DNA from 3 places in the Streptomyces sp. NPDC058751 genome. Region 3 is predicted to be linked to each of the others. Evidence: riboswitches for the same ligand, from Rfam matches in the RefSeq annotation. Region 3 holds a riboswitch; each other region holds the start of a gene.
The links. A riboswitch is a leader RNA that binds a small molecule or an ion and turns the genes downstream of it on or off. The one in region 3 is predicted to bind cyclic di-AMP.
Positions count from the first base shown of each region.

Region 1: it holds a riboswitch for cyclic di-AMP, as region 3 does, so the genes downstream of both, ACFW6B_RS10385 (C40 family peptidase) here and ACFW6B_RS33460 (M23 family metallopeptidase) in region 3, are expected to answer to the same signal.
Region 2: it holds a riboswitch for cyclic di-AMP, as region 3 does, so the genes downstream of both, ACFW6B_RS24300 (C40 family peptidase) here and ACFW6B_RS33460 (M23 family metallopeptidase) in region 3, are expected to answer to the same signal.

Region 1 is NZ_JBHYPZ010000008.1:102,605-112,408, reverse strand. Features, by position in the region: gene bioD (dethiobiotin synthase) at 1-220, opposite strand, end outside; gene ACFW6B_RS10425 (adenosylmethionine--8-amino-7-oxononanoate transaminase) at 222-1,502, opposite strand; gene bioB (biotin synthase BioB) at 1,495-2,721, opposite strand; gene ACFW6B_RS10415 (8-amino-7-oxononanoate synthase) at 2,892-4,016, shown strand; gene ACFW6B_RS10410 (DUF397 domain-containing protein) at 4,116-4,340, opposite strand; gene ACFW6B_RS10405 (helix-turn-helix domain-containing protein) at 4,352-5,209, opposite strand; gene ACFW6B_RS10400 (ATP-binding protein) at 5,422-5,880, shown strand; gene ACFW6B_RS10395 (LysR family transcriptional regulator) at 5,868-6,839, opposite strand; gene ACFW6B_RS10390 (LysE family translocator) at 6,950-7,684, shown strand; gene ACFW6B_RS10385 (C40 family peptidase) at 7,777-8,250, opposite strand; cyclic di-AMP (ydaO/yuaA leader) riboswitch at 8,254-8,435, opposite strand; gene ACFW6B_RS10380 (hypothetical protein) at 8,788-9,093, opposite strand; gene ACFW6B_RS10375 (ATP-dependent Clp protease proteolytic subunit) at 9,101-9,736, opposite strand.
Region 2 is NZ_JBHYPZ010000027.1:19,783-29,586, forward strand. Features, by position in the region: gene ACFW6B_RS24265 (MarR family winged helix-turn-helix transcriptional regulator) at 1-164, shown strand, start outside; gene ACFW6B_RS24270 (exonuclease domain-containing protein) at 308-871, shown strand; gene ACFW6B_RS24275 (DinB family protein) at 991-1,584, opposite strand; gene ACFW6B_RS24280 (beta-glucanase) at 1,795-2,499, shown strand; gene ACFW6B_RS24285 (hypothetical protein) at 2,677-2,850, shown strand; gene ACFW6B_RS24290 (alpha/beta fold hydrolase) at 2,868-3,581, shown strand; gene ACFW6B_RS24295 (hypothetical protein) at 3,675-3,959, opposite strand; cyclic di-AMP (ydaO/yuaA leader) riboswitch at 4,459-4,630, shown strand; gene ACFW6B_RS24300 (C40 family peptidase) at 4,638-6,491, shown strand; gene ACFW6B_RS24305 (hypothetical protein) at 6,604-6,921, opposite strand; gene ACFW6B_RS24310 (PadR family transcriptional regulator) at 7,089-7,373, shown strand; gene ACFW6B_RS24315 (hypothetical protein) at 7,425-7,805, shown strand; gene ACFW6B_RS24320 (hypothetical protein) at 8,010-8,687, shown strand; gene ACFW6B_RS24325 (PP2C family protein-serine/threonine phosphatase) at 8,706-9,804, opposite strand, start outside.
Region 3 is NZ_JBHYPZ010000047.1:20,866-30,669, reverse strand. Features, by position in the region: gene ACFW6B_RS33495 (DEAD/DEAH box helicase) at 1-1,173, shown strand, start outside; gene ACFW6B_RS33490 (amino acid permease) at 1,358-2,893, shown strand; tRNA gene ACFW6B_RS33485 (tRNA-Lys) at 3,015-3,087, shown strand; gene ribA (GTP cyclohydrolase II) at 3,148-3,792, opposite strand; gene ACFW6B_RS33475 (MarR family winged helix-turn-helix transcriptional regulator) at 3,916-4,425, opposite strand; gene ACFW6B_RS33470 (dihydrofolate reductase family protein) at 4,504-5,673, shown strand; tRNA gene ACFW6B_RS33465 (tRNA-Met) at 5,721-5,794, shown strand; cyclic di-AMP (ydaO/yuaA leader) riboswitch at 6,129-6,285, shown strand; gene ACFW6B_RS33460 (M23 family metallopeptidase) at 6,297-7,337, shown strand; gene ACFW6B_RS33455 (aldo/keto reductase) at 7,473-8,417, shown strand; gene ACFW6B_RS33450 (PrsW family intramembrane metalloprotease) at 8,476-9,804, opposite strand, start outside.

The DNA of each region.
Region 1 (9,804 bases), on a different contig from region 3:
CCAACGGCTCCGGATAGCGGCCCAGTTCGAGGGTCGTGACGGCGCCGGCGAGCCGGGCCACCTCGTCCGCGTCGCCGCGCTCGTCCGGCCGTACACCCGTCTGCGCGGGCTTCAGGACGGCCACGGACCGCCCGGCCGCGAGGGCCGTGGCGGCGACGGCGGCGGTGACGACCGTCTTGCCCACCTCCGTGCCCGTCCCCGTGATCACCAGTATCGTCATCTCAGCCCTCCCGCGCCGCCGCGCACACCGCGCGGGCGATCCGTGCCAGGTCCGTGTCGCCGGTGACGTACGGCGGCATCGTGTAGACGAGGTCGCGGAACGGCCGCAGCCACACGCCCTCGCGCACCGCGGCCGCCGTCGCCGCCTTCATGTCCACCTCGTGGTCCAGCTGGACGACCCCGATCGCGCCGAGCACCCGTACGTCCCGGACACCGGGCAGCGCGGAGGCCTCCGCGAGACCGTCGCGCAGCCCCGTCTCGATCCGCTTCACCTCGGTCCGCCAGTCCTGCCCGAGCAGCAGGTCGACCGAGGCGCACGCCACCGCGGCGGCGAGCGGGTTGCCCATGAAGGTCGGGCCGTGCGCGAGCACCGGGACGTCACCTTGCGAGATCCCGTCGGCCACCCGCGAGGTGCACAGCGTCGCCGCCATCGTCAGGTAGCCGCCGGTCAGCGCCTTGCCGACGCACATCACGTCCGGGGTGACGCCCGCGTGGTCCGCCGCGAACAGCTCACCCGTACGGCCGAAACCCGTGGCGATCTCGTCGAAGACCAGCAGGACGCCGTGCTCGTCGCAGGCCTCGCGCAGCACCCGAAGGTACGCCGGGGAGTGGAAGCGCATCCCGCCCGCGCCCTGCACCACCGGCTCCACGACGACGGCGGCGAGCTCGTCGGCGTGGCGCCCGATCAGCTCGCGCAGCTGGTCCGCGTACGACTCCTCGTACGCGGCTGGCGGCGCGTCGGCGAACACCTGGCGCTGGAGCACGCCCTGCCACAGCTCGTGCATCCCGCCCTCGGGGTCGCACACCGACATGGGCTGCCAGGTGTCCCCGTGGTAGCCGCCCCGCCAGGTCAGCAGCCGCTGCTTGCCGGGGCGGCCGAGCGAGCGCCAGTACTGGAGGCACATCTTGACGGCGACCTCGACCGAGACCGAGCCGGAGTCGGAGAGGAAGACGTGCTCCAGGCCGTCCGGCGAGATGTCGACCAGCCGCTTCGCCAGCCGGACGGCGGGCTCGTGGGTGAGCCCGCCGAACATCACATGGCTCATCCGGTCCAGCTGGCCGCGCACCGCGTCGTTCAGGACCGGGTGGTTGTAGCCGTGGATGGCCGACCACCAGGACGACATGCCGTCGACCAGCTCGCCCGTGCCGTCGGCCGGCCGCAGCCGCACCCCGCTCGCCGACTCCACGACCAGCGGCTCCTGGCGCCCGGGCATCGGCCCGTACGGGTGCCAGACGTGCCGCCGGTCGAGGTCGAGCAGTTCCCGTACGGACAGGTCAGGCATTGGGCGCGACGTCCGTTCCGGCACCGCGGCGGCGCACGGAGACCAGGTCCGTCCGGGCGTCGGCGGGCGCCTCGGCCGGTACCGCGGGCGCCGAACCGCACACGCCGCCGCCCTCGTGGGACCCGCAGCCCGCTCCGGCGTGCGATCCGCAGCCGGCGTCGCCGTGCGATCCGCAGCCCGCGTCCGCCTGCGATCCGCAGCCGCCGCCGGACGGCGCGCGGTGCTCGGGCAGCGTCACCTCGCCCGCGTTCTCCACCTCGAAGCCCGCGTCCGCGATCATCTCCAGGTCCGCCTTGCCCGCCTGGCCCTCGCTGGTGAGGTAGTCACCGAGGAAGATCGAGTTGGCCAGGTGCAGCGCGAGCGGCTGGAGGGTGCGCAGGTGCACCTCACGGCCGCCGGCGATCCGGACCTCGACGTCCGGGCAGACGAAGCGGACCATGGCCAGGATGCGCAGACAGCGCTGCGGGGTGAGGTTCCACTCCTTGGCGAGGGGGGTTCCCTCGAACGGGATCAGGAAGTTCACCGGAACGGAGTCGGGGTCGAGCTCGCGCAGCGCGTACACGACGTCGACGAGGTCCTCGTCCGACTCGCCCATGCCGGCGATCAGGCCCGAGCAGGCGGACAGCCCCGCCGCGTGCGCCTTCTGGACGGTGTCCACCCGGTCGGCGTACGTGTGGGTGGTCGTGATCTCCCCGTACGTCCCCTCGGACGTGTTCAGGTTGTGGTTGTAGGCGTCCGCGCCCGCCTCGCGCAGCCGCTCGGCCTGGCCGTCGGAGAGCAGACCGAGGCAGGCGCACACCTCGACGTCCTCGTTCTGGTCCTTGATCGCCCTGATCGTGTCGGAGACCCGGTCCACGTCACGGTCCGTCGGGCCGCGCCCGCTGGCCACCAGGCAGACCCGCTTGGCGCCCCCCGCGAGCCCGGCCGCCGCGGCCTTGGACGCCTCCTCGGGCTTGAGCCAGCTGTACTTGAGGATGCCGGCCGTGGAACCGAGGCGCTGCGAGCAGTACGAGCAGTCCTCCGGGCACAGGCCCGACTTCAGGTTGACGAGGTAGTTCAGTTTCACCCGTCGGCCGAACCAGTGACGGCGCACCTTGCCCGCCGCGGCCACCACGTCGAGTACGTCGTCGTCGGAGGTGGCCAGTACGGCCAGCGCCTCGTCGCGGGTCGGCAGCTCGCGCCGAAGCCCCTTGTCCACCAGCGTGTTCAGCAGGTCCATGAGGTCCGATCCTGGACCATGCGACCGCTCCCGGCCAAGGAGAGTTTGCACAACAGAGACGGTTCGACGTGTGGGTATTGCCACATCATGGGCACGCGGAGCGACCGTTAGGGTCTGTGAACTGCCTACAAATCACCGCCACCGCGAATGCGGCGAGACCCGGAGGACACATGGCGTTCGGCTGGATCGACGAGCAGGCCGAGGCGCGCCGCCGGGCCGGACTCGTGCGTACGTTGCGCCCCCGCCCCGCCGAGTCGCCGCTCCTCGATCTCGCGAGCAACGACTACCTCGGGCTCACCCGCCATCCGGAGGTCACCGAGGGTGCGGCCGCGGCCGCGCGCCGGTGGGGCGGCGGCGCGACGGGCTCCCGGCTCGTCACCGGAACCACCGAACTCCACGGCGAGCTGGAACGCGAACTGGCCGACTTCTGCGGCTTCGAGTCCGCGCTCGTCCTGTCCTCGGGCTACGCGGCCAACCTCGCCGCCGTCACCGCGCTCGCGCCGCACGGTTCGCTGGTCGTCTCGGACGCGGGCAACCACGCCTCCCTGATCGACGGCTGCCGACTGGCCCGGGGCACGACGCAGGTGGTCGGTCACGCGGACCCCGACGGCGTGCGCAAGGCGCTCGGCACCCACGACGGACCCGCGGTCGTGGTCTCCGACACGGTCTTCTCGGTGGACGGCGACGCGGCCCCGCTCGCCGGACTCGCCCTCGCCTGCCGGGAGTACGGCGCCGGACTCGTCGTCGACGACGCGCACGGGCTCGGTGTCCTCGGCGACGGCGGCAGGGGCGCCCCGCACGCCGCGGGGCTCGCGGGGGACCCGGACGTCGTCGTGACCGTCACCCTGTCCAAGTCGCTCGGGAGCCAGGGCGGCGCCGTCCTCGGCCCGGCGGCCGTCATCGACCATCTGGTCAACGCGGCGCGCACCTTCATCTTCGACACCGGCCTCGCTCCGGCGGCGGCCGGCGCGGCGCTGGCGGCGCTGCGGCTGCTGCGCCGTGAGCCGGAGCGGGCGGCCCGGGCGCGCGAGGTGGCCAGGGCGCTGCACACGCGGCTGACGGCGGAGGGTCTCTCCGCGGTACGACCGGACGCCGCGGTCGTCTCCGTGCGGGCACCGTCCCCCGAACGGGCGGTGCGATGGGCGGCCGACTGCCGCGAGGCGGGCCTCGCCGTCGGCTGTTTCCGTCCCCCGTCGGTGCCCGACGGTGTTTCACGACTGCGGCTGACGGCCCGCGCGGACCTCACCGAGGAGCAGATCGGGCACGCGGTGGACGTGATCAGCCGGAACCGGTGAACAGGTGGAGCGATCGGTCGACGATCGGGTGGAGCGATCGGCCGGTGGTCCGCAGGGGCGGCCGGCCGGTGGTGCGGTGGAACGGTGAACCGTGCGGGGTCAGTTCAGTCCGGTGATGAACCCCTCCCAGGCGTCCGGGCCGAACAGCAGGGCGGGTCCCGCCGTGTTCTTGGAATCGCGCACCGCGACCATTCCGGACCATGGTCCGGTGCTCGGGCGTGCCGTCTCGACGCAGTTGTTCATCCCGGTACTGCGGCTGCTGCGCAGCCATCGCACATGGTGCAGAGAAGTGCTGGAAGGTACGTACCGAGGCATTGCAGACATGACGTGCCTCCTTACGCGCCGTCACCTATCCCGGCGATGTAGTCCGACGAGTCCTCGGGCGAAAGGGCGTGGAACTGAAGGGCGTTGAAGGCCTCGGTGTAGGCCTGGAGGTCTTCTTTCCGTTCGAGATAGAGGCTACTCGTCAAGTGGTCGAGAACAACCACATCCAGATCGGTTGTGTTCGGAAATGAGAAAATAACGAAAGGGCCGGTCACCCCGATGTGCGCCCCGGCAGCGAACGGCAGTACCTGGAGCCGCACTTGGGGCAGGGCGGCGGCCTCCCGCAGCCGGCGCAGCTGCCGCGCCATGACGTCGGGGCCTCCGACCTCCCGCCGTAACACCGCTTCGTCCAGGACGGCGGACAGTTCGAGCGGCGGGTCCGAGCGCAGTACGTCCTGCCGGGCCAGGCGCACTTCGACCAGGGCGTCGAGCTTGCTCTCCTCGAGTCCGCCCACGGCGGCCCGTGTCACCGCGCGGGCGTACTCGGGCGTCTGCAGCAGTCCGGGTACGACCGAGGTCTCCAGGGTGCGCATGCCGCTGGCGCTCGACTCCAGGCTGATGAAGTCGCGGTAGGCCGGCGGGAGCACCCCGCGGTACGCGTGCCACCAGTGGTGCCGCCCGTTCCCCTCGGATCCCGCCAGGACGACCAGCAGGTCGCGCAGTTCGGGATCCTCGACGCCGTACGCGTGCAGCAGGCGCTCCACATCGGCCGGTTTCACCCCGCTGGTGCCGGTTTCGATGCGACTCACCTTCGACTGGTGCCAGCCGAGCAGGCGGGCCGCCTCTCCGCTCGTGAGACCCGTGCCCGCGCGGAGCGCGCGCAGTTCGGCACCGAGCTTGCGGCGGCGCACCGCGGGACCGTGCTGCATGACTGTTCTCCTTACTCCTTCCAAGTCGTCCGAATACGCTCTGCCGACGCAGAGTTCACCGCATCGAGCGACAGATATATGCATTACTCGGTGGATCGCACCCGCGACCGGCCCGGTAATGGCAGTCTGGCGCAAGCACCAGTCCGGGACCGTACTCGAACCATCCGCTCGGTGTCGGGTTCCGGTCCCGTGGGAAAGGGACGAACGTCGCCATGGCAGACCATCAGGAAGCATCCGTCACACTGCCGAGCGATCCGGTCTCGGTTTCCGCGGCCCGTAAATTCGTCGCCGACGTCCTGTCCGAATGGGGTCTGCCGGGGGACTGCGAAGTGGCCGAGACCGTACGTCTGATCGTCTCCGAGCTGGCCACCAACGCCGTGCAGCACACCTTCGGGCAGTCGCCCACCTTCACGGTCGGCGTGTGCCTCGACCGCGAGGAGCGTCTGCGCATCGGTGTCACCGACAGCCATCCGCGCTTTCCGAAGAGGCTGCCCGCGGCCGTCCAGCAGGACAACGGCCGCGGCATGGTGATCATCCGCTGGCTGACCGCCGAGTGCGGCGGCAGGCTCACCGTCCGCCCGACCCGGGAGGGCGGCAAGACGGTCTCCGTCGAGATCCCGTGGACGGTACCGGTCCGGCCGGTGCCGGCCGGGTGGCCTCAGGAGCCCTGAGGCGCGTCCTCCCGGCGCCCTCGGACATCGGGCCGGGCAGCGGCCCGGTGCCGTCCGGCCCGCCCGAAGGCACCGCGCAGCAGGGCACGGAAGGCGTCGGCCGCGGGCGCCGTCACGTCCGTCCGGTGGACGACCGAGATCGTACGGCGCAGGTCCCCCGGCTCCAGCAGCCTGGTGCCCACCGGCGTCGCCGCCGTGGCCGCCACCATCTCCGGTACGACCGCGACCCCGAGCCCGGCGCTGACCAGCGCGCACACCAGGGCGTACCCGGGGGTCTCGACGAGCACGGCCGGTGTGGCCCCCGCCTCGGCGAGCGCGGCCTCCACCCCCTGCCGGGGAGGGTGGTCCGGGGCCATGCTGATCAGCGGCTGCCCGGCGAGGCCGGCGAGCGGCAGCCGCGTCGAGCCGTCCGCGAGAAGGTGACCGGGGGCGGTCACCAGCACCAGTTCCTCGACCAGGAGGGGCTCCACGGTCACGGACGAGGGGAGCGGTACCGGCGGGGCGGGCTGGTAGGCGTGGGTGAGCGCCAGGTCCACCTCGCCGGCGGCGACCGCCGCGATCCCGTGCGGCGGTTCGTGGTCGGCGACCGCGAGCGCCACGTCCGGGTGGGCCCGGCGGAAGGCGCTGAGCACGGGCGGCAGCAGATGGATGCCCGCCGTCTGGAAGGTGCCGAGCCGCAGGGTGCCGCCCGACAGCCCCGTCAGACGGGCCAGTTCGTGCCGGGCCAGCTCCATCTCGTCGAGGACCCGGCGGGCCCGTACGACCAGCAGTTCACCCGCGCCGGTGAGCCGGGTCCCGCGGTGGGAGCGCACCAGCAGCGTCGCCCCCGTCTCCCGCTCCAGCTTCGCCACCTGCTGGGACAGCGCCGGCGGGGTGTAGCCGAGGCGCTCGGCGGCCCGGGTGATCGACCCCGCCTCGGCGATCGCCACCAGCGCCGCGAGCCGCGTCGGGTCGTACATCGCGCCCCTCCCGGTCCCGTCGGGACCCTGCCCGGTCTAAACGACTGCTTAAGACCGGCCCAGATTATTCGACATACCTGCTGAAGGCCCGTGCCGGGCAGTCTGAGGGCATGGACGCACAGCTCATCGCCTTCACGGGCGTCGCCGCGGGCATGGTCGCCATGCCCGGCGCGGACTTCACCGTCGTCGTACGCAACGCGCTCGTCTCCCGCCGGGCCGGGGTCGCGTGCGCCCTCGGCATCGCGGGCGGGCTGCTGGTCCACACCGCGCTCGCCGTCGCCGGGGTCGCTGCGGTCCTGGCCGCCGTGCCGACGCTCTTCAGGACGCTTCAACTGCTCGGCGGGGCCTACGTGCTGTACCTGGGCCTGCGCACGCTCCGCTCTTCGGGCCGTCCGGGTGAGGCGGCGGCCGGCGGGACGGCGACGGGGGCGGCGGGCTCCGGCGCGGGCGCGCACGGGAAGACGGCGGGGGAGCCGGGCTCGGCCGCGGCATCGCACGGGGCGGCGACGCGCGAGGCGGGAACGCGGGAGACGGTCCGGCGGACGCGTCCGCTGCGGCAGGGCTTCGTCACCAACGCGCTCAACCCGAAGGCGCCCGTCACCTTCCTCAGCCTGCTCCCGCAGTTCGTGCCCGCGGGCAGCCCCGCGATGCCGCGGACCCTGCTGCTCGCGCTGATCGTGGTCGCCCTGGCCCTGGTGTGGTTCCCGGCGGTCGCGCTCCTGGTGGACCGGCTCGGACGGTGGCTGCGCGGGCCGCGGGCCGCACGGGCCGTGGCGGGGCTCACCGGCGGCGCCCTCACCGTCCTGGGCCTCGTCCTGGTCCTGGAATCCCTCGGAAGCCGATAGGGCGTCGGAAGCCCGTCAGGGGCCCGTCAAGGGCCCCAGGGCCCTGGGGGCCCGCTCCGGGGCGGCGGGGTCCGCCGCCCCGGGCGAAAGGGTCAGCCCACCCTGCCGTACCAGACGCTTCTCGTCCAGATCTTCTGGAGCTTGACCACTTCCCCGGTCTTCGGGGAGTGCCAGATCTTGCCCTTACCGGCATAGATGCCGACGTGGTACACGTTCCGCCCCGAGTGGAAGAACACGAGGTCACCGGCCTTGCGGCGCGAGGCCGAGACGTGGTGCGTCTTGTTGTACTGGGCCGCGGCCGTACGAGGCAGCTTCTTGCCCGCCTTCTTGTACGAGTAGAGCGTGAGCCCGGAGCAGTCGAACCGGTGCGGCCCCGTGGCGCCCCACTTGTACGGGGAGCCGTGCTTCGACGCCGCGACCTGGAGTGCCCTCGTCGCGACGGTGGCCGCCTCGGCCTCCGACGCGGCGCCGGGAACCACGAGGCTGCCGCCCACCGCGGCAAGGGTGAGCGCCGAGGCCGTACCGGCCCGGGTCCACAGCGACGGGACACGATTGAGCGCAGTCATGCGCAACCCTTCGTCAGCCGCCTGTGAAGGATGACCTGTCGGATTCGGGCTGGCGAAGTTGCCCGGCCGCGGTTGCGGCTTCACCCCAAGGACCGCCCGGAAACTGCTCCGGCGGCCCGTCTAGCTGGGTCCTCCACTCCTGCCGATGCACTTCTGTCGACCGGGCATCCGGGCGGCGGCAGGACTCGGCGTCCGCCCGGACCGCCCCGCCGCTGTGGCGGGGGCTTGTCGTCGGAAGGGATCTTGACTCATCAGAGTCGGAAAATCCGAGCGGAACCGGCGTTTTGTGGGCTTACTCACCACTCACCCGTTCTAGTGAACATCCCTCCGTTCGAGCACGTGTTGGGGACACCGACGAGGCCCGCACCTGCGGCGAAGGGCCTCATCCGGCTTCTGGGCCCCGCGTGTTGCGCAACTCGGAGGGGTCGCGGAAAGGATCGAGGAATACGCCATCGGGGGGTACTCCATCCGGTCCGTTTGAGTCGTCGTCGGCCGTCATGGGGATCCGGCGGGTACGGGACCTTCGGTGGGGGTTCGTCAACTTCCCGGCCCGGGCGGCACGGTGACCCGGGCCGCCCGCCGCTCTCCGTCGAGCACCCGCAGGGCCTGGGCCAGCGTCGGGGCGTGCACCTCGCTCTCGCCCCGCTGGTGCATCAGGGTGAGGGCGTCCCGCAGGGCCACCGCCTTGCCGACCAGTGCCTGAGCGGCCCTCAGACCGCCGTAGGTGTCTCCGGGGCGGGACGGGTTGATCCGGCCGAGCAGGTCGACCACGTCGAGATAGCGGTCGATCAGCTCGGCCTCGGCGCGGGTCAGGGCGGGCAGCGGGGGAAGGTCCGGGATCATCGGCCGCTCACCTCGCGCCGGGCGTCCGGGAGGAGGGCCTGCGGCCCGGGACGATCCGGTCGATCAGCCCGTGGGCCAGCGCCTCCGGGGCGTCGAGGACCCTGTCGCGCTCGATGTCCGCCGCGACCCGCTCCGGACTGCGTCCCGTGTGCCGCACGAGCATCTCCTCCAGGATCTCGCGGGTGCGGACCAATTCCTCCGCCCGGACGGCCAGATCGTCGGCCCGTCCCTCGACCGGCTCCGGGAGCGAGGGCTGCCGGAGGAGGACGCGGGCCCCCGGCAGCGCGAGCCGCTTGCCCGGAGTCCCGGCGGCCAGCAGCACCGCCGCGGCCGACTCCGCCCGGCCGAGGCAGATCGTCTCGACGTCGCAGGCCACGAACCGCATCGTGTCGTAGATCGCGGTCATCGCGCTGAAGGAGCCGCCCGGGGAGTTGATGTACAGCGAGACGTCCCGCTCGGGCGCCCGGTGCTCCAGGTACATGAGCTGCGCCGTCACGTCGCTCGCCGAGGCGTCGTCGATCGGTGTCCCGAGGAACACGATCCGCTCGCCGAGCAGCTTCGCGTACGGATCCAGGGTCCGCGCCCCCGTGCTCGTGCGTTCGGTGAACTCGGGCAGGACGTAGCGGGCGGACGGGCTGTCCATGGCGCGCCTCCTCAGATCGATGTCTGTAAAAAATGTACAGGACGTACGTCTCTGGGGAAGGGGGCCAT
Region 2 (9,804 bases), on a different contig from region 3:
AAGGGGCGCGCCTCCTCGACCAGGAGCGGCAGGGGCTCGTCGACTCCCTGGACCTCGTCATGGCCGACTGGCCGGAGGAGGACATCGCCGCGTTCGCCTCCTACCTGCGGCGTTTCAACACGGACATCGAGCGCATCGGCGGCCGTCCCTGGCCGCGCCCGTGACCGTGGCCCGAGGCCGACCGCCGCTCCGAGCCGTGTGACGGGCCGGTGGGGCGGGCCGGTGGGGCGGGGCGGTGGGGCGGGCCGGTGGGGCGGGGCGGAAAACCCGGTGACGTGGTGGTGTGCCGCCTTCTACGCTCGCCCGCATGAACGGTACCGGGGGACTGCTGAACGTCGTCGATGTCGAGGCGACCTGCTGGGAGGGGCGGCCTCCGTCCGGGGCGGTGAGCGAGATCATCGAGATCGGTCTGACGGTCGTCGACCTGGACCGGGGCGTCCGGGTGGAGAAGCACCGCCTTCTGGTCAGGCCGGCGCGGTCGGCCGTCAGCGCCTTCTGCACCGAACTCACCGGTCTGACACAGGACGAGGTCGAGCGGGGGCTCCCCTTCGCCGACGCCTGCCGCGAGTTGGCCGCGTCGCACCGTGCGGGGGAGCGGCCGTGGGCGAGCTGGGGGGACTACGACCGTCATCAGTTCACCCGTCAGTGTGCCGACACGGCGACCCCGTACCCCTTCGGTCGTCGGCACACCAACGCCAAGGCCGTCTTCACCACGGCCCGCGGGCTGCGGAAACGGCCCGGAATGGCGCAGGCCCTGCGCCTCGCCGAACTGCCCCTGGAGGGCAGGCACCACCGGGGCGAGGACGACGCGTGGAACATCGCGGCACTCGTCCTCGACCTGGCGGGGCGCGGGGCCTGGCCGGGCGCCTGAGGACCCCGCCGTCCTGAAAGCCGCCCTGAGGGTCGCCCCGGAAGCAGGCCCGCGGATCGGGCCGAGGGGATTCGGCGGTCGCGTGGCCCGGCGGCCGTCCCGGCGGATCCGGCCCGGCGTCAGCCGTCCTTGGAGGCGTCCCGGGCCGCCTGCTCCAACCGTGCCCGGTAGTCCTCCCACCACGACGAGTCGCCCGGCATCATGCTGTCGTTGTTCTCGTTCATCCCGACGGCGCCGTCCATGAGTTCACGGATGATGTCGGCGTGCCCGGCGTGCCGGTGCGTATCGGCGATCACGCGGACGACCGCGTGGTGCAGCGTCAGTTCGTCCTTCCCGGCGGGCCACCACGGCACCCTGCCGGTCGTGTCCAGCGGCAGCGCGTCGATGGTCGCGTCCGCGTGTGCCCATGCCCGGTGGTAGAGCCCCACGACGAACTCGCGTGTCTCGTCGGCGGTGGCCCACATGTCACCGTTCGTCTCGGAGACGTGCTCCAGCCAGGGCAGCGGTTCGTCGGAGGGCCGTCCGAAGGTGTCGCCGAGGTAGCCGAGTTCCACGGTGGCCACGTGTTTGACGAGACCGAGGAGGTTGGTCCCGGTCGGGGTGAACGGGCGGCGGACGTCGTACTCCGAGAGACCGTCGAGCTTCCAGAGCAGGGCGTCGCGGGCCGACTGCAGGTAGTGGTGGAGGTCGGCCTTGGGATCCGGTGAGGTCATGGCGTTCAGTCTGCCGTTCCCGGCGGCGCTGTCGTCGGCGGTCGGATCAAGCGCCGTCACCGGTGTGAACACCGGACCGGCGCGAGCCGGAGTGCGACCGGTTCACCCCGATGGGTTGTTTTGTGGCGGGTTGCGGTGAACGGGGCGTGGGTGTCGGGTTCCTGGGGAGAAACCGGACGTACGCGAAACGCCGTCATCGAGGAGTGCCGCGTGTCCGATGTCGTCTTCACTGCGGATTTCGCCTCGACTCGTCAATGGGTCGCGGGCCGTTCCTGGGCTTATCCCGACGGTGGTCCGGTCAACCCGGACGACGGCAAACTCGACCATCTCGTGACCGACCCCGCCTACTCCCGGACGGGCCGCTTCCGGGCCACCCGGCGCCCGGACGGCGACTGGGACGCGGGCCTCCTCACCACCGAGGACAGCGCGGAAGGGTTCATGGTCCGCACGGGGGACGTGCTGGAGACGCGGGTCAGGCTGCCGACGGTCGTCGGGGCCTGGCCGGCCGTCTGGACGTGGCGGGACGGCGGCCAGGAGATCGACGTCTTCGAGTACCACCCCGACAACCCGGACCTGCTGGAACTGTCCAATCACGTGCGCAACACCCATCGCTACTACCGGAACAGCGCCGTTCGGCCGGGTGCCTGGGTCGATCTCACGGTCGAGTTCGGTGCCCAGCGGGTCGTGTGGTGGGTCAACGGGATCCGGGCCTTCGACGACCGGCGCGGAGTGGGCCGGTCCTGGCACGCCTATCTCATCGTCAACCTGTCCGTGTGCGCCGGCCGTTACCACCCGCCTCCTCCTCCCGAGGCTCGCGAGATGGACTTCGAGGTGGCCCGGCTGACGGTCCGCAGGCCCCGGATCGGCAGGCCCCTCCCCGCCGTGGAGGAGTACGAGACCGGTCTCCTCGACTGACACCGGAGCGGGTTCCCGGCGGGTCGCCGAAGGCCGGCGTCGCGGCGGACGGCACCCGCGCGCCGCGGTCGGGATCCGGGCCGCGGCAGGTGCATCCGCCGAACCCCTCGGCGCGGAAGTACGGCACGAGAAGCGACGCCGCGCCGGGGCGCGTCGCGCCGACGGGTGCCGAGGACCATGCCGAATCCGCAACCGGGGCGGGACGCCCCCGAGACCGCCTACGTCAGTCACGTCGGCGACTGCCGTACGTGCCGACGGGAGTCGGGACGCTGCCCGCAGGCGGCACGCCTCTGGCGTCTGTACCAGGAGTGGCGCAACGGCTACCGTGAGCGGCCCGAGAACGCGGACTGACGGAGCGGACGGAGCACATGGCGTTGTCCAAGGCGACAGGTGCCCTCGTCGCGCTGCGGCCAGGTCGCGTCGTCCGTCCCGCAGCAGGTCCGGCGCGTGCCGCCGTGCTGGTCCTGCACGGTGGCACCGCCGACAGCAGGGCCCCGTTGCGGCCGTGGAACATGGCACGCGCCCGGATGCTGCCGTTCGTGCGCTCCGTGGCGCGAGCCCTGCCGGAGGGGGGCACGTTCGTCGGGCAGGTGCGTTACCGCTACCGGGGGTGGAACGGCGTGGACGCCGACCCCGTCGCCGACGTCCTGCGGGCGCTGGACGAACTCGCCGCGCTGGTGGGGGAGGTGCCGGTCGTGCTCGTGGGCCACTCGATGGGCGGCCGTGCGGCCCTGCGCGCCGCGGCCGCGCCTCAGGTCAGGGCCGTGGTGGCGCTGGCGCCCTGGTGCCCGGAGGGCGAGCCGGTGGCCCACCTCCGGGACAAACGCGTGATCGTGCTGCACGGCGACCGGGACCGGATCACCGACCCCGCGGAGTCGTTCGCCCTCGTCCGCCGGGCCCTGGAGGCGGGTGCCTCCGCGAGCGCCGTGCGGGTCGAGGGCGGTGACCACGCGATGCTCCGCCGCGCGCGGACCTGGCACCGGGTCACCGGCGCCACGGTCGCGGATCTGGTGACCCGGATCGGCGACGGGCTCGACCCGCTCCCCGCCGGCCGGCCGGGCGGCGAACCGGACGTTCTCTAGCGCCTGGTGCGGCGAGTGGGGGTCCCCCCTGCTCGAAGAGCTCGGGGGAGCGTGCATGGCGTCGCGGGACAGACGGGAATTTGACGACAGGCCCTAGGACCCGTCCGGCAGGCGGGAAGGGACGGACAGGTCCTGGCGGCCGGACGGCAGGGGGGTGGGTGCGTCGAGCCGGTCGTCCGGGTCGGGGGCCGCGGACAGGGGGCGGCGGGCGCCGGACGCCGGCCGTGCGGCGGACGAGGGGAGCGGGGCGCCGGTCGACGGATCCCAGCTCAGGATCCACTCGAAGTCGCGTTGCAGCCGCCGGGCCTCGCTTCGTACGAGCCTCGGTATGTCGCCGCGTTCGGAGATCAGTTGGGCATAGATCGGCGCATCGTGCACGTGGGGTCCTCGGCTCGCTCTCGTGGTCTGACGTGCCACGACGGTACGGGCGGCACGCGGCGACAGCGGTGATCCGGCCGGTTCGGCCAGAACCGGTCAAGGTGTGACCGGCAGGCGCCGTCGATGTCGAACGAGGTGCCGGGGAAAGTCGGTTCTCTGCACACTTTCGACACGTCCGAGGCGGCCGGGTGCGCGACCGGCGGGCCGGGGCGGGGTGTGCCCGTCCGTCCGGGAAGGAACCGGTACGCAACGGGGCGGGCCGGACGGGCGGGAATCGGGGCCGGGGCCGGGTCGGGAAGCGGGTCCGGTCGCCTCAACGGCCGTGCTCAGCGGCCGTTTCGAGCACGGCCCGTGTCCTCTCCGTCGCACTGCGGTGCGATGCGATGAAGGTCACGAAAACGTATCGGACATCTGGGGCGTGGATCTTCACATCGGGTGCACAACATGGCTAAGTTGGCCACCTGGCCGCCCGATTCCCTCCGGCGGAGCTCGCCGGGCGGCGCGGCCTCCGCCGAGTCCTGCCTGTCCTCGTGGCAGCGGGAGCCGGGGACCCACCGAACTTGGGGTGAATCGGCCAACTGCCTTTCGGGGCAGGGGTCGTAGGGCATACCTTCCGGAATCGTCCGCCCGAACCCGACAGCTAACCCGGTAGGCGGACGACGGAAGGAGCACCACTCCATGGCGCCGGAAAGCACCCCGCCCAGCAGCGAAGAAGTCGCCCGACGGCTCTCGTCCCTCTACGACCAGGCGGAGTTCGCCACCGGCAAGTTCAACGGGACCCGCGCCTCGTCGAACTCCGCCCGCAGGCCGGGCCGAGGGGGCGCCGGTCAAGGGAGCGGGGTCTCCGACGCGGACCGGGACAACCTGATGCAGCAGTGGTTCGACGGGGCGCGCTCCCGGGTCGGACCCGTGGCGCCGGCCACGCTCCCGGCCGACAGGCAGCCGGGGCGTGGCGGTGGCGGTGGCGGTGCCCGTCCCAAGGGAGGCGGGAAGGGGTCCAAGGGGTCCTCGTCCGACCTTCCGACGGTGTACGAGCTGGAACAGATCATGCGGCCCGCCGCCGAGTTGACGGCCGCTCCGATGCTGGAGCTGACCGCCGGTCCGGCTTCGGAACCGGCCGGGCGCCCCGCGCTGGAACTGACCGCGGGTCCGGCGGCCGGGTCCCCCGCGGTACCGGGACCCGGAACGGGGTTCCGTGCGGCGCTTCCCGCGGTGCCCGCTCAGGCCGCCGCGCCGCAGAAGCCCTCCCCGCAGGTCAAGAAGCAGAATGCCCGGCGCAAGCTCGCCGCCGCCCAGGAGTTGATGTCGCGGCACGTGTCACGGCAGAACATGCCCGTCGCGCAGGCGCCGGCGATCGAGTACCGGCCGACGGAGCAGCCCCGCCTCCCGTCGGCCCCGCAGACCGGTACGTTCCCGTCGGTCGGTCAGACCGGTACGTTCCCCTCGGTCCCGCAGGGTGTGGGGCTCCCGTCCGCCGCTCAGACCGGTACGTTCCCGTCGGTCGGTCAGACCGGTACGTTCCCCTCGGTCCCGCAGGGTGTGGCGTTCCCGTCGGCCCCGCAGACCGGTACGTTTCCGTCGGTCGGTCAGACCGGTACGTTCCCCTCGGTCCCGCAGTCGCCCGCCTTCCAACCGGCGCCCCAGCCCGCCGCGTTCCAGGCGGCGCCCCCGCCCCAGGTCTTCGAGACGGGCTCCGTACCCCGGGCGTACGAGCCGGCGCCGGCGACCGCCGAGGTGAAGTCGGTGCTCCTGCCCCTCGGGTACGAGCCGCCGCCCCCGGCCTCCGAGGTGAAGTCGGTGCTCCTGCCTCTCTCGTACGAGACTCCGGCCCGTCCCAGTGGGTACCAGCCCCCTCCGGCACCTCCGGTGAGCGAGCCGGTGCCCCAGCCGCCGGTGCCCCAGTCGCCGGTGTACGAGTCCACGCCGCCTCCGGCCGCGTACCCGTCGGCGCCCATGCCTCCGGTGGCCCCGTCGGCCCCCATGCCCCCGGCGGCCCCCTCGGCGCCGATGCCTCCCGCCGCCCCGCCGGTCGACGACGCCTGGCGGCAGTCGCTGCGGACGAGCGGCGGCGGGCAGGCGTGGCCCGCCGCTCCCGGGGCCACCGACGCGAACCCGGGGTTCGACATCGACAGGCTCGTCGCCGGTGCGGCCGCACCGCCGGCCACCGGCCAGGACAGCAGGGCCGCCGAGGCGGTCGCCTTCGCCCGGGCCCAGATCGGCAGCCCGTGCGTGTGGGGAGCGTCCGGACCCGGTTCGTACGACCCCTCCGGTCTCACCCAGGCGGCCTGGAAGAGCGCCGGGGTCATGCTCCCCCGCACGACGCAGGACCAGGCACAGGCCGGCCCGACGGTCGACCTCGGCGCCGTGCAGCCGGGCGACCTGGTCTTCTTCCACGCCAACGTGAGCCACGTGGGTCTCTACGTGGGTGACGGCATGATGGTCCACGCGCCGAGTCCCGGAGCGCGGATCAGCGAGGAGCCGGTCGAATACGTCGGCCGGGAGGCCATCCACAGCGTCGTACGTCCGGTCTGAACCCCGTCACGGCCGCCGACGGCGCACGGCGGTGCGGAACGTACCGCCGTCCGGGGCGTCCCGGACGGCCCTGGCGTGCCGTCGTCCGCGAGGGCGGCGCGGCGGCCCGGCGTCAGAATTCGCTGTCGATCCCCGTGACGGCGGCGGGTCCCAGCGGGGCGTCGTCCGCGGACAGGCCGCTGTCCAGGATCGCGCCGGAGACGAGCCGTACGGCCTCGGCCTCGGCGCTCCTGCGGTCCGGCGCCTCGACCTCCAGCCGGACGGAGAACCTGTTGTCCTCGTCGACGGTCAGCAGGCTCAGCTCCTCGCTCTCGCCCAGGTCCGTGTTCTGCGGGTCCTGGGGGCGAAGTCTGCGTTCCACCTCGGCGCGGGAGGCGTCCGGGAGGCCGTGGACGAACGTCCCGGGAACGGTGATGACGTAGGTGGTCACAGGAACTCCTAGTGCGGCCGGCGCGGGGGCCTGAAGTGCGGTCGGTCGTGTGATCGCCCGTATACCCCGCATTGTGCCGGGCACCCGGATCTTCTTCGCGTCGGGCGGGGCCCGCCGTGCCCGGCGGCACCTGCCGCCGGGTGATCGCGTGCCGGTACGGTCGCCCCATGGCTGACGCCAGGTTGACCACCGCCTCGTACCGCGTCCTCGGCATCATCGACAAGCTGGGCGAGGCCAGCGCGTACGACGTGAAGGTGGAGGCGGCGCGGACGGTCGCCCCCTTCTGGTCGGTGCCGCACGCGCAGGTGTACGCGCAGTGCGACCGTCTGCTCGACGCCGGGCTCCTGTCCCAGGTACGGCAGGAGAGCGGCCGCAACCGCAGGGTGCTGACGCTGACGGACGAGGGCAGGGCGGCCCTGCGGGGCTGGCTGACGGCCCTACCGTCTCGATAGTCCAAGCGAGACTATCGGTGGCCGGGTCGCGGCCACGGGCAGGGAGTCGTCGTGCGTCGTCCGACCGGCACCACCTGGCGCCGTCTTGCCGTCATCGCCGTGTCGGCCGTGTGCGTGGGCTACGCGCCGATCGCGATGACCGAGCTGTGGCCGTACGCGCCCCCGCGTTCGGTGAGTGGATCCTGGCCCCCGTGGTCTCACCGCGGTACGTGGCCGACGCGCTGGCCACCCGGATCGGGCCGTACCGCCACAGCCTCGTCCCGATGGTGGCGCCTGCACCGGGCGGCCCTGTGCCTGGCGCCGGTGCTGTCGGCCGGGGCCGCACCGCTCTTCGAACGGTCGCCGGGGCTCGACGGGCTCACGGCGTCGGCCGCGGGGGCAACGCCCGCCCCCGGTCGTCCGGCCGCCCACCTCGCGGAACCGGTCTCGTGACCCCCGCTCGGCGCGCCGCAGCCGTCGACCGGTCCTCGGGTGCCGCCCTCTGCCTCGTCCTCAAGGTGGCCGGGCTTCGCTGCCGACCCCCGGAAACGTCGTCCACGTCATCGGTTCCGGACGGAGGCAGGGCCGCGGGCCACGCCCGGACGGCAGGATGCGGGGAGTCGACCGACGAGGAACGTTGCCGGGGGTGATACGGGTATGCGCCGGTGGAGTCGTCCTTCGCCCGTACAGGAACAGGACCTGACGGCGTACCTGCGGAGCGCGGTGTGGGGGCCCGCCGAGTTCATCGGACGGCCGCCGCCCCGCCTGGTGGGGGAGGGGATCCTCGTCGGGGCGCTCGGGGCCGGATCGATCGTCGGCGCCGGGGCCGCGGGAGACCGGACCGGCCTGTCCGTACTGGTCAGTGGTGAGGCGGGGCTCGTGTGTGCCGGGATCCTCGTCCTGTACCTGGTCCTCCTGCGGGCGGGGCGGGCGCTGGTCGGCATCGTCGCGGTCCTCGGCGTCTGTCTCGCCCTCCAGGCCCCGCAGGTTGTGGCGGACGTGGTGTCGGCGGGCGGGGAACGAGTGGTGCCCAGGGCCGTCACGTCCGGCGAGGGCGAGGGGAAAGAGGGCGCGGGCGGTGTCCGCCGCCCCTGCCCGGCGGTCGCGCGGGGCGGCGCGCCGATCGAGGTCCGCGTCCGGCGGGACTGCGGGCGGACCACCCGGCCGGGGGACGCGCTCGCCGTGGTCCACGGTCCCGAGGGGCGGATGCCGCCACGCGCCCCGGCCGGGGGGCCGCTGCGGGCCCTGGCGGCCCTGGCCGCGGCCCTCCTCGCCGGATGCGTGCTCGCCGTGGTCCGCTCCCACCGCCTCGCCCCGGCGGACGCCACCGTGTGACACCGTCCGGCGGCCGGCTCACAGCGGGAGGATCACCAGCGCCGTGTCGTCGGTGACGCCGTCGGGCGGGAGCAGGTCCGAGAGCAGCGCGTCGGCGAGGTCCTCGGGCCCGGCCCCACGGTGGCCGGTCAGCGCGGCGGCCAGGCGGCCGAGGCCCACGTCGATGTCCTCGGTGCGGCGCTCGACCAGACCGTCGGTGTACAGGACCAGGGTGTCGCCCGCGGTGAAGCCCGTCGCTGCCTCGGGGCGCTCCACGTGCTCCGGCCGGGCCCCGAGCGGCGGGTCGGTCGCCCCGTCCAGGAACTCGATGTCCCCGTCGCCGCGCAGGAGGGCCGGCGGAGGATGTCCGGCGCTGCTGTAGGTGATGGTGTGGGTCCCCCAGTCGATCCAGGCCGTCACCGCCGTGGTGGACTCGGCGCCCTCGACGGATCGGGCGTACAGCCCGAGGACCTCGAGGGCCCGCGCGGGACCGTCGGAGGCGCGGGACGCGGCGCTGAGGGCACTGCGCAACTGGCCCATGACACAGGCGGCGGACAGTCCGTGGCCCACGACGTCTCCCACCGCGACCGCCATCCGCCCGCCGCTCAGCGCCACCAGGTCGTACCAGTCCCCGCACACGTTCAGCGAACTCGTGGCCGGCCGGTAGCGCACGGCGGCATGGTGCGGCCCCGCCTCGTCCGGTGAGGGCAGCAGGGCGTCCTGGAGGGCGACGGCGATCTCCCGTTCGCGGGCGTGGGCGTGCCGCAGACGCTCGTTGAGCTCCTGGAGTTCGCGGGCCCGCGTGAACAACTCGGCCTGCAGCACCGGGCTCCGGCCGCTCTCCTCGAGCCCGCCGCGCGCACGGATGAACTCGGTGACCTCCTCCACCCGGTGGACCACCAGCGCCACGGTGCCGTCCTCCCGGAGGACAGGGGCGTTGACCGGGCTCCAGTAGCGCTCCTCCCAGACACCCGGCCGCTCCAGGGACTCCACGTCGTAACGCTGCAGGGCCATGGAGTCGCGCCTCCCGGCCTGCACCACCCGGCGCAAGGACGCCTCCAGGTCCCGCGTCCCGGTGGCGGCGAGGTCGCCCGGCCGGTCGGGGAAGACGTCGAAGAGGTACCGGCCGACCAGTTGT
Region 3 (9,804 bases):
GGCATCCACGTCGACGGCATCGACCTGGTCCTGAACGTGGACCCGGCCGGCGACCACAAGGACTACCTGCACCGCTCCGGCCGCACCGCCCGCGCGGGCCGCTCCGGCACCGTCGTGTCGCTGTCGCTCCCGCACCAGCGCCGCCAGATCTTCCGGCTGATGGAGGACGCGGGCGTCGACGCCGCGCGTCACATCATCAACTCGGGCACGGCCTTCGAGCCCGAGGTCGCCGAGATCACCGGCGCCCGGTCGATGACCGAGGTCCAGGCCCAGTCCGCGGGCGACGCCGCCCAGCAGGCCGAGCGCGAGGTCACGCAGCTCACCAAGGAGCTGGAGCGCGCGCAGCGCCGTGCAGCCGAGCTGCGCGGTGAGGCCGACCGCCTGGTCGCCCGTGCCGCGCGTGAGCGGGGCGAGGACCCGGAGGTGGCCGTCGCGGCCGCAGCCGAAGCCGCCGAGCAGGCCGTCGCCGAGACCCCGGCCGCCGAGGCCGTCGTCGTCGAGGCGGACGAGCGTCCCGCGTACGAGCCGCGTCAGCGTCGCGACGAGCGGGGCAACTACGAGCGTCGTGACAACGACCGCGGTGGTTTCCGCCGTGACGGCGACCGTGGTGGCTTCAACCGCGATGACCGTGGTGGCCGTTCGTTCGAGCGTCGTGACAACGACCGCGGTGGCTTCCGTCGTGACGACAGCCGTGGTGGCTTCAACCGCGATGACCGTGGTGGCCGTTCGTTCGAGCGTCGTGACGACAACCGCGGCGGTGGCTTCCGTCGCGATGACAGCCGTGGTGGCGGTTTCAACCGTGACGACCGTGGCGGCCGTTCGTTCGAGCGTCGTGACGACAACCGCGGCGGTGGCTTCCGCCGTGACGACAGCCGTGGTGGCGGTTTCAACCGTGACGACCGTGGTGGCCGTTCGTTCGAGCGCCGTGACGACAACCGCGGCGGCTTCAACCGTGACGACCGTGGCGGCCGTTCCTTCGAGCGTCGTGACGAGCGTGGCGGCCACCGGGGCAGCGACCGTCCCTTCAACCGTGACCGCCAGGGCGACCGTCCCGCGGGCGGCGGCTTCCGCTCCGGCCACGACCGTCCGGCCGCCCGCCGCGACGACCACCGTGCCACGGGCGCCGGCTCGTTCCGTCGCGACGAGAAGCCGCGCTGGAAGCGCAACGGCTGACACGGCCTGACGTGAACCGTCGAGGGCCCGTACGACTTCGGTCGTACGGGCCCTTCGTGTTGCCGGGGCCTTCGTGGCGCCCGGATCCCCGCTGACCTGCCGAGGGGCCGCATGGGTCTTTTCCGGCCAATGTGACGCCCTTTCCGGCGCATGTCATGCCCTCGGCGAGGGAATCGCTGGGTGCATGACAGATGACGCCAGAGTGACTGGGCTGTCGGACGAAGAGCGGCTCGCCCAGCTCGGCTACACGCAGGTTCTCGCCCGCCGCATGTCGGCGTTCTCCAACTACGCGGTCTCCTTCACGATCATCTCGGTCCTGTCGGGCTGCCTGACGCTGTATCAGTTCGGTATGAACACCGGCGGTCCCGCCGTCATCACCTGGGGCTGGGTCGCGGTCGGACTGATGACGCTGTTCGTCGGGCTCGCGATGGCCGAGATCTGTTCGGCCTATCCGACGTCCGCCGGGCTGTACTTCTGGGCGCACCGGCTCGCTCCCGAGCGCAGCAGGGCGGCCTGGGCGTGGTTCACGGGCTGGTTCAACGTCCTCGGCCAGGTCGCGGTGACCGCCGGCATCGACTTCGGCGCCGCGCTGTTCCTCGGCGCCTACCTGAACCTCCAGTTCGACTTCGGGGTGACGCCGGGCCGCACGATCCTCCTGTTCGCCGCGATCCTGCTCCTGCACGGCCTCCTCAACACCTTCGGGGTGCGGATCGTCGCCCTGCTCAACAGCATCAGCGTGTGGTGGCACGTCGTCGGCGTCGCCGTCATCGTCGGCGCGCTGACCTTCGCCCCGGACCACCACCAGTCGGCGGACTTCGTGTTCACGGAGTTCGTCAACAACACCGGCTGGGGCAGCGGGGTCTACGTCGTGCTCGTCGGACTCCTCATGGCCCAGTACACGTTCACCGGGTACGACGCCTCGGCCCACATGACGGAGGAGACCCACGACGCCTCCACGGCCGGGCCGAAGGGCATCGTGCGTTCCATCTGGACCTCGTGGATCGCCGGGTTCGTCCTGCTCCTCGGCTTCACCTTCGCCATCCAGTCCTACGACGGGGCGCTGGGCTCGGCGACGGGCGCACCCCCGGCGCAGATCCTGCTGGACGCGCTCGGCGCGACGGCCGGCAAGCTCCTGCTGCTCGTCGTGATCGGCGCCCAGCTGTTCTGCGGCATGGCGTCCGTGACCGCCAACAGCCGCATGATCTACGCCTTCTCGCGCGACGGCGCGCTGCCGTTCTCCTCGGTGTGGCACACGGTCCACCCGCGCACGCGGACCCCCGTCGCGGCGGTCTGGCTGGCCGCGCTGGGCGCCCTCGCGCTCGGACTGCCGTACCTGATCAACTACGCGGCCTACGCGGCCGTGACGTCGATCGCGGTGATCGGCCTCTACGTCGCGTACGTCATCCCGACCCTGCTGAGGGTGCGCAAGGGCGACGCCTTCGAGCGCGGGCCCTGGCACCTGGGCCGCTGGTCCCGGCCCGTGGGGGTGATCGCGGTCGGCTGGGTGGCCGTCATCACGGTCCTGTTCATGCTGCCCCAGGTCTCCCCGGTCACCTGGGAGACGTTCAACTACGCCCCGGTCGCGGTCCTGGTCGTCCTCGGGTTCGCCGCGGCCTGGTGGCTGGCCTCGGCCCGGCACTGGTTCCTCAACCCGGAGCACCAGCGCACGATCGCCCGGGAAGCCGCCCGCAAGGGTGCACCCGAACCGGTCGATCCCTGACCTTGCGGGCCTTCGGCGCGGCCGGGTCACCGATACCCGATCGGAGTCCCGGCCGCGTCCCGCTATGCTCGGGGATGCATCGGCGCGCTCCGGTGTGCCGTGCCGGTGTTTTCCGGTGCGGGGACCCTTAGCTCAATTGGCAGAGCAGTGGACTTTTAATCCATTGGTTGTGGGTTCGAGTCCCACAGGGTCTACGGAAGAGCCCCCGGTTCGGATCGCTCCGAACCGGGGGCTCGCTTCGTTCCGCCGGGGTGTCAGCCCGCGGAGAGCCCCGCGCGCTCCGTGAGTTCGGGCAGCGGCAGGGTGTGCTGGGTCTGGAGGACCTTGGCGCGCAGGTAGCGGACGTTGTGGTCGGTGGTGAAGACGCCCGTCGGCACGCGCCGGGAGACCGTGACGCCGAGTTCGCGGAGCTGGTCGGCCTTGTCCGGGTTGTTGGAGAGCAGGTCCAGGGAGCCGATGCCGAGGGCCCGGAGCATCTGGGCGGCCGCCGTGTAGTCGCGGCCGTCCTCGGGCAGGCCGAGGGCCGCGTTGGCGGCGTAGGTGTCCAGGCCCTGGTCCTGGAGGGCGTACGCGTCGAGCTTGTTGTAGAGGCCGATGCCGCGGCCCTCCTGGCGCAGGTAGAGCAGGACGCCGCCGCGGTCCGCTATCCGTTCCACCGCCTCGCGCAGCTGGGGTCCGCAGTCGCAGCGGGCCGAGCCGAACACGTCGCCGGTCAGGCACTCGGAGTGCAGTCGCACCAGCGGGTTCGCGCCGATCTCGCCGAGGACGACGGCCAGGTGCTCCTCGCCGTCGTCGAGGCCGTGGAAGGTCACGAGCTCGGCGTCGACCGAGTAGCCGTCGCCGAAGCGCAGGGGTACGCGGACGCGGGTGCGCACGGTGGCGGTGGGGTGGTCGCGCATGGTGTCTCTCCGTCCGGCGGGTTCGCACGAGCTGTGCTTCAGATTTGAAGCACAGCCTCGGAACGAGACCCTACATCTGCTTAAAACTTCAAGCAACGGGGGTTCGGGCCCGCGTCGAGCGCTTCACGAGGAGCAGGAACGGCGCCGCCACGGCAGATCCTCCCCGGGAGCCCCGGGATCCCCGCTCTGGATGGCCCGGGTGATGGTTCCGCAGATCTCCTCCAGCTGCCCCACCTGCTCGGGCGTCAGATGGTCGAAGACCGCCGTCCGTACCGTCTCGACGTGCGCGGGCGCCACCCGCTCCAGGAGTGCCATGCCCTCGTCGGTGAGGACGGCCATGTGTCCGCGCCTGTCGGTGGGGCAGCCCTCGCGGCGTACCGTGCCGTCCTTCTCCAGCCGTGCCACCGCGTACGTCAGCCGGCTGCGGGTGATCTTCAGGGCCTCGGCGAGGTCGGTCATCCGCAGCCGCCGGTCCGTAGCCTCGGACAGCCGGGACAGGATGGAGTAGTAAAGGTGGGGCATCCCCGCCTCCGCCTGGAGCCGGCGGTCGATGGCGTCCGCCAGGAGGGAGCTAGCGGAGATGTACGAGCGCCAGGCGCGCTGTTCGGCGGCGGAGAGCCAGCGGGTCGTCATGAGACCAGTCTAGGTATTGTTTAAAACTTGAACCACTGCGCTCGGCCCTGTGCGCGTGCGACCGGAGGATGCGTTCCGATGCCCCGTCCCTACGTCCTGCTGTCCGCCGCCGTCTCCCTCGACGGCTTCCTGGACGACACCGGCCCCGAGCGGCTGCTGCTCTCGGGCCCGGCCGACTTCGACCGGGTCGACGAGGTGCGGGCCTCCAGCGACGCGATCCTGGTGGGCGCGGGCACCCTGCGCACGGACAACCCGCGGCTCCTGGTCAACTCCGCGGAACGGCGCGCGGCCCGCGTCGCCGACGGCCGCCCCGAGTACCCGCTGAAGGTCACCGTCAGCGGATCCGGCGAACTGGACCCGAAGGCGCAGTTCTGGCACACGGGCGGCGAGAAGGTCGTCTACACGACGGACGGGGGCGCGCCGCGGGCCGCCGCCGCGCTGGACGGCCTCGCCGGCGTCGACGTCGTCCCGACCGGCCCCGCACTCGACTGGCGCGTGCTGCTGGAACACCTCCACGACGTACGGGGCGTGCGCCGCCTCATGGTCGAAGGGGGCGGCAAGGTCCACACCCAGCTCGTCGGCGAGCAGCTCGCCGACGAACTGCAGCTCGCCGTCGCCCCCCTCTTCGTCGGCCAGCCGGACGCGCCGCGGCTGTTCGGGACCGGGAACTACCCTCCGGGGCGGATGCGGCTGGTGGAGACCCGGCCCGTCGGCGACGTCGTGCTCATCCGGTACGTCCCCACCGCGCCCGGCACCGGCCCGCTCGCCTCCGCCGCGGACCGGCGCTGGCTGGAGCTCGCCTGCGAGCTGGCGGAGCTGTGCCCGCCCTCGGGGACCGCGTTCAGCGTGGGCGCCGTGGTGGTCGCGGCCGACGGGACCGAGCTGGCCCGGGGCCACTCCCGCGAGGGCGGCGACCCCGTCGTGCACGCCGAGGAGGCCGCCCTCGCCAAGATCGACCCGGCCGATCCCCGGCTGGCCGCCGCCACCGTCTACAGCAGCCTGGAGCCGTGCGCCCACCGCGCCTCACGGCCCGTCCCGTGCGCCCGCCTCATCCTCGACGCCGGTGTGCGGCGGATCGTCACCGCCTGGCGCGAGCCCGACACCTTCGTCACGGACGCCGACGGGAGCGGGCTCCTCGCGGCCGCGGGCGCCGAGGTCGTCGTCCTCCCCGAGTACGCGGCCCGCGCGGAGGCCCCCAACGGGCACCTCGCGGACCGGGCGTCCGCGTCGCCGGAGGGGCGTGTTTAAACGGATGTGCTTCGGGTCCCGCGGATGGCGTACACTGGTCTCAACGACGCGGGGTGGAGCAGCTCGGTAGCTCGCTGGGCTCATAACCCAGAGGTCGCAGGTTCAAATCCTGTCCCCGCTACTGAAGGCCAAGGGCCGGAACTCGGATTCACGAGTTCCGGCCCTTGGTGTTTTCACCCCGTCGCAGTTCAACGCGGCCCCCTCTTCACGGCCGCACCCCTGGCCCGGTCACCAACGGTGACCGACCGTTTGCCTTTGCATGACAACTGACCGGCCGTCAGGAAAATCGATGCAAGCGACATCCGGTCAACTCGCCCGTTTTTCGTCACCCATGACCCCAAAGTCCAGGCCAAGAGCCGTTAATGATCAGCCGGAACAGCTTGGAATTCGGTGCCTGGGTCTATTAACGTTCGATAACGCAGCGCGGTCGTCACAACCGTCACAAGAGACGGCTCCGTGCGCACGCGCCGAATCCCGCAAGGGAACCGGGGACCCATCTCGTGGGGTGAATCGAGCGTAATCCGCCGTGGAGACACGGTGGCAGTACGCCCGTAGGAGACCTTCCTGCTCCGAACCCGTCAGCTAACCCGGTAGGCGGCAAGGAAGGAAAGGAGTGCGCCCACGTGGCGTCCAACCGGCCCGCTCAGCCAACCCCGTTCGCGCCGAACGAAACGCACACCTTCGGCTACGGCAAGGACGAGGGTCCCTGGGAGGAGTGGAATCCCACCGCGGATTCCGTCGCTCCCGTCCGCGGCCGGCACCGCACGGGCAAGCAGCGCAGCGGCGGCGGAGGACTCGCCCGCAGCTCCACGGTTCTCGGCGTCGGCGTCATAGCCGCAGTCGGAGGCGGTGGCATCGCCAGCGCCTCTCCGGACCAGGCGCCCGTCTCCATCTCGATGCCCGACCTGTCGTCGGTCACCGAGTCCGCCAAGGCCCTGGTGACGGACGGCGGATCCAGCACTCCCCAGGGCTCCACGACTCCGCTCACCACCGCCGGTCTGACCAGCGTCGACGAGGCCCATGGCGCCACCGACGCCGGTGAGGCGCTGCGCGACCGCATCATGCAGCAGGCCCAGTCCCAGCAGAACCGGGCCGACACCGCCACCCAGAAGGCCGCCCAGACCGCCGCCGCGCAGAAGGCCGTCCAGCTCGCAGCCAAGCAGCAGGACGAGGCGGAGGCCAAGGCCGCCGCGGTCAAGGAGAAGGCGGAGGAGGCGGCCAAGGAGAAGGCCGAGGCCGAGCGCCTCGCCGAGCTCGCCAAGAGCTACGCGCTGCCGACGTCCTCGTACACCCTGACCTCGACCTTCGGCGAGGCCGGCGCCCTGTGGTCCTCCGGCTACCACACCGGGCTCGACTTCGCGGCGCCCACCGGCACGCTCCTCAAGGCGGTCCACAGCGGCACCGTCACCGAGGCGGGCTGGGCGGGAGCGTACGGCTACCGCACGGTCCTCACCCTCGACGACGGTACGGAGCTCTGGTACGCCCACCAGTCGTCCATCAGCGTCACCGTGGGCCAGAAGGTCGCCACGGGCGATGTCATCGGGCGGGTGGGCGCGACCGGCAACGTCACCGGGGCGCACCTGCACTTCGAGGTGCACCCGGGCGGCGCCGCCACCGGCATCGACCCGACGGCGTGGCTCCAGAGCAAGGGCATCAACCCCTGACCTCCGATCTCCGGCAGCCCTGACGTCAACCCCCCCCGGCGTCAGGGCTGTTGGTCGTCCGGGCGCGGACGACGGCGCGCGCGGGCCCCGGAGCCGACGGAATATGCCTGTCCGGCAAGGGCGTTGACGCCGGACATGACTTCTCTTCGCAAGCTCGGTCCGTCCGACCTCGAGGTCTTCCCGCTCTCCCTCGGGGGCAACGTCTTCGGCTGGACCGCCGACGAGACCCGGTCCTTCGCCGTGCTCGACGCCTACGCGGCCGCGGGCGGCAACTTCCTCGACACGGCCGACTCCTACTCGGCCTGGGTCGAGGGCAACGAGGGCGGCGAGTCCGAGACCGTCATCGGCAGATGGCTGAAGAGCCGCGGCAACCGCGAGGACATCGTGGTCGCCACCAAGGTCAGCCAGCACCCCGCGTACCCGGGGCTGTCCGGAGCCAACATCAAGGCCGCGGCCGACGCCTCGCTGCGCCGTCTGGGCACCGATCACATCGACCTCTACTACACGCACTTCGACAAGCCGGAGGTGCCGGTCGAAGAGATCATCGGCGCCCTCGACGAGCTGGTGAAGGCCGGCAAGGTGCGGTACATCGCCGCCTCCAACATCTCCCCGGAGCGGCTGCGGGAGTCCCTGGAGTTCTCCGACCGCGAGGGCCTCGCGCGGTACGTCGCGCTCCAGCCGCACTACAACCTGGTCTCGCGCGACACCTACGAGGGCTCCCTGCTGGAGGTCGCCTCCCGGGCCGGTCTGGCGGCCGTCCCCTACTACGCGCTCGCCGCCGGTTTCCTCACCGGCAAGTACCGCCCCGGCACGACGGTCGACTCGCCCCGGGCGGGCGGCGCGGCCAGGCACCTCGCCACCGAACGCGGGCCGCGGGTCCTCGCCGCCCTCGACGAGGTCGCGGGCGCCCACGGCGTCGCCGTCCCGACGGTCGCCCTCGCCTGGCTGGCCGCACGGCCGACCGTCGCCGCGCCGATCGCCTCCGCCCGCACGGTGGAGCAACTTCCGGCCCTGCTGGGGGTCGCCGACCTGGTGCTGACGGACGACGAACTGACACTCCTGTCGCGGGCGTCGGCGTGACACCCGGGCCGCCGGCGCGCGGCACCGTCGCCGCCCGTCGGGAACCACGGGACGGCTTTCAGGCGCGGTAAGGGTCGTACGCGGGACGGGGGGCCGGCGCGGAGGCCTGCGCCGGCCGGCCGTACGGTCGCGCCGGCGGGACGACGTACCCGTACCCGGGAGCCGGCCAGGGCGGCGGCGTGGGCAGCGGTGCCGTGGCGCGGGCCGCGTGGGCGAGGGCCGGACGGGCGATCTCCCGGCGGCGCCACAGCTCCTCCAGCAACTCGCGCTCCCGCACCACGAAGTCGGTGCCCGCACGGCCCCGGCGCCCCCGGTGACGCAGGAACGCCAGCGAGGTGGCGTACGCCTCGTACTCCGCCACCGAGCGCGCCGCGCCCTTGCCGAGGTGGTGGCCGGCGTACTCCCGCGCGAGCCGCCGCGCCCGCATCGAGCCGAGGGCCCACGGCTCGGCCGCGCCCAGCCAGCCGGCGGCCGTGTACACGGGCAGCTCGGCGCGGACCGTCCGCAGCTCGCGCTGTCTGGTCCAGACGACGAGCCAGGTCAGCAGCCCGAACGCGGGCACCATGAACGCCGCGTACACCCCGAAGAACCCGAACCGGCCGAAGCGCGGCGAGCCGTTCCAGAGCGCGTGCATGCCCATCGCGAGCAGCAGTCCGGTGAGGGGGAGCAGCACCCGGCGCACACGCCGGCGTTCGGCGGACAGCGCCGCGACGCCGAAACCGATGCCGGTCAGCACGGTGAACAGCGGATGCGCGAAGGGCGACATCACCACACGGACGAAGAAGGTCGCCGCGGTGACGGAGGCGAGCCCGCTCTCCCCGCTGAGCCGGTCGGTGCCGAAGGCGTTGCCGAGGTAGAGGATGTTCTCGGTGAAGGCGAAGCCGGTGGCGGTGACCCCGGCGATGACGACACCGTCGACGATGCCGGTGAAGTCCCGTCTGCGGAAGAGGAAGACGAGCAGGACGGCCGCCGCCTTCGCCGACTCCTCGACGACGGGCGCTATGACGGTCGCGCCGAGCGTGTCCGCGCCGGACGGATCCGCGGTCGTCGTCGCTATCCAGCGGGTCGCGAAACTGTTGGCGACGATCGCTATGAGCGCGGCCGCGCAGGCGCCCCAGGCGAAGGAGAAGAGCAGGTTGCGCCAGGGGCCCGGCTCGACCCGGTCCAGCCACCGGAAGGCGGCCACGAGCAGCGGCACGGGGAACACGGCCAGTACGAGGCCGACCAGGAAGCCCTCGGTCCCCGTCTGTTCGCGGACCAGGGCGAGGATCACCAGACCCGACACCGAGAGCAGGGCGATCAGGGCTCCGTACCGCACCCAACTGCGCTGCCACCAGTGCGGATGTCTCGGCGCGGGCCCCGCGGGGGTGCCGGTCCGGTTCGGGTA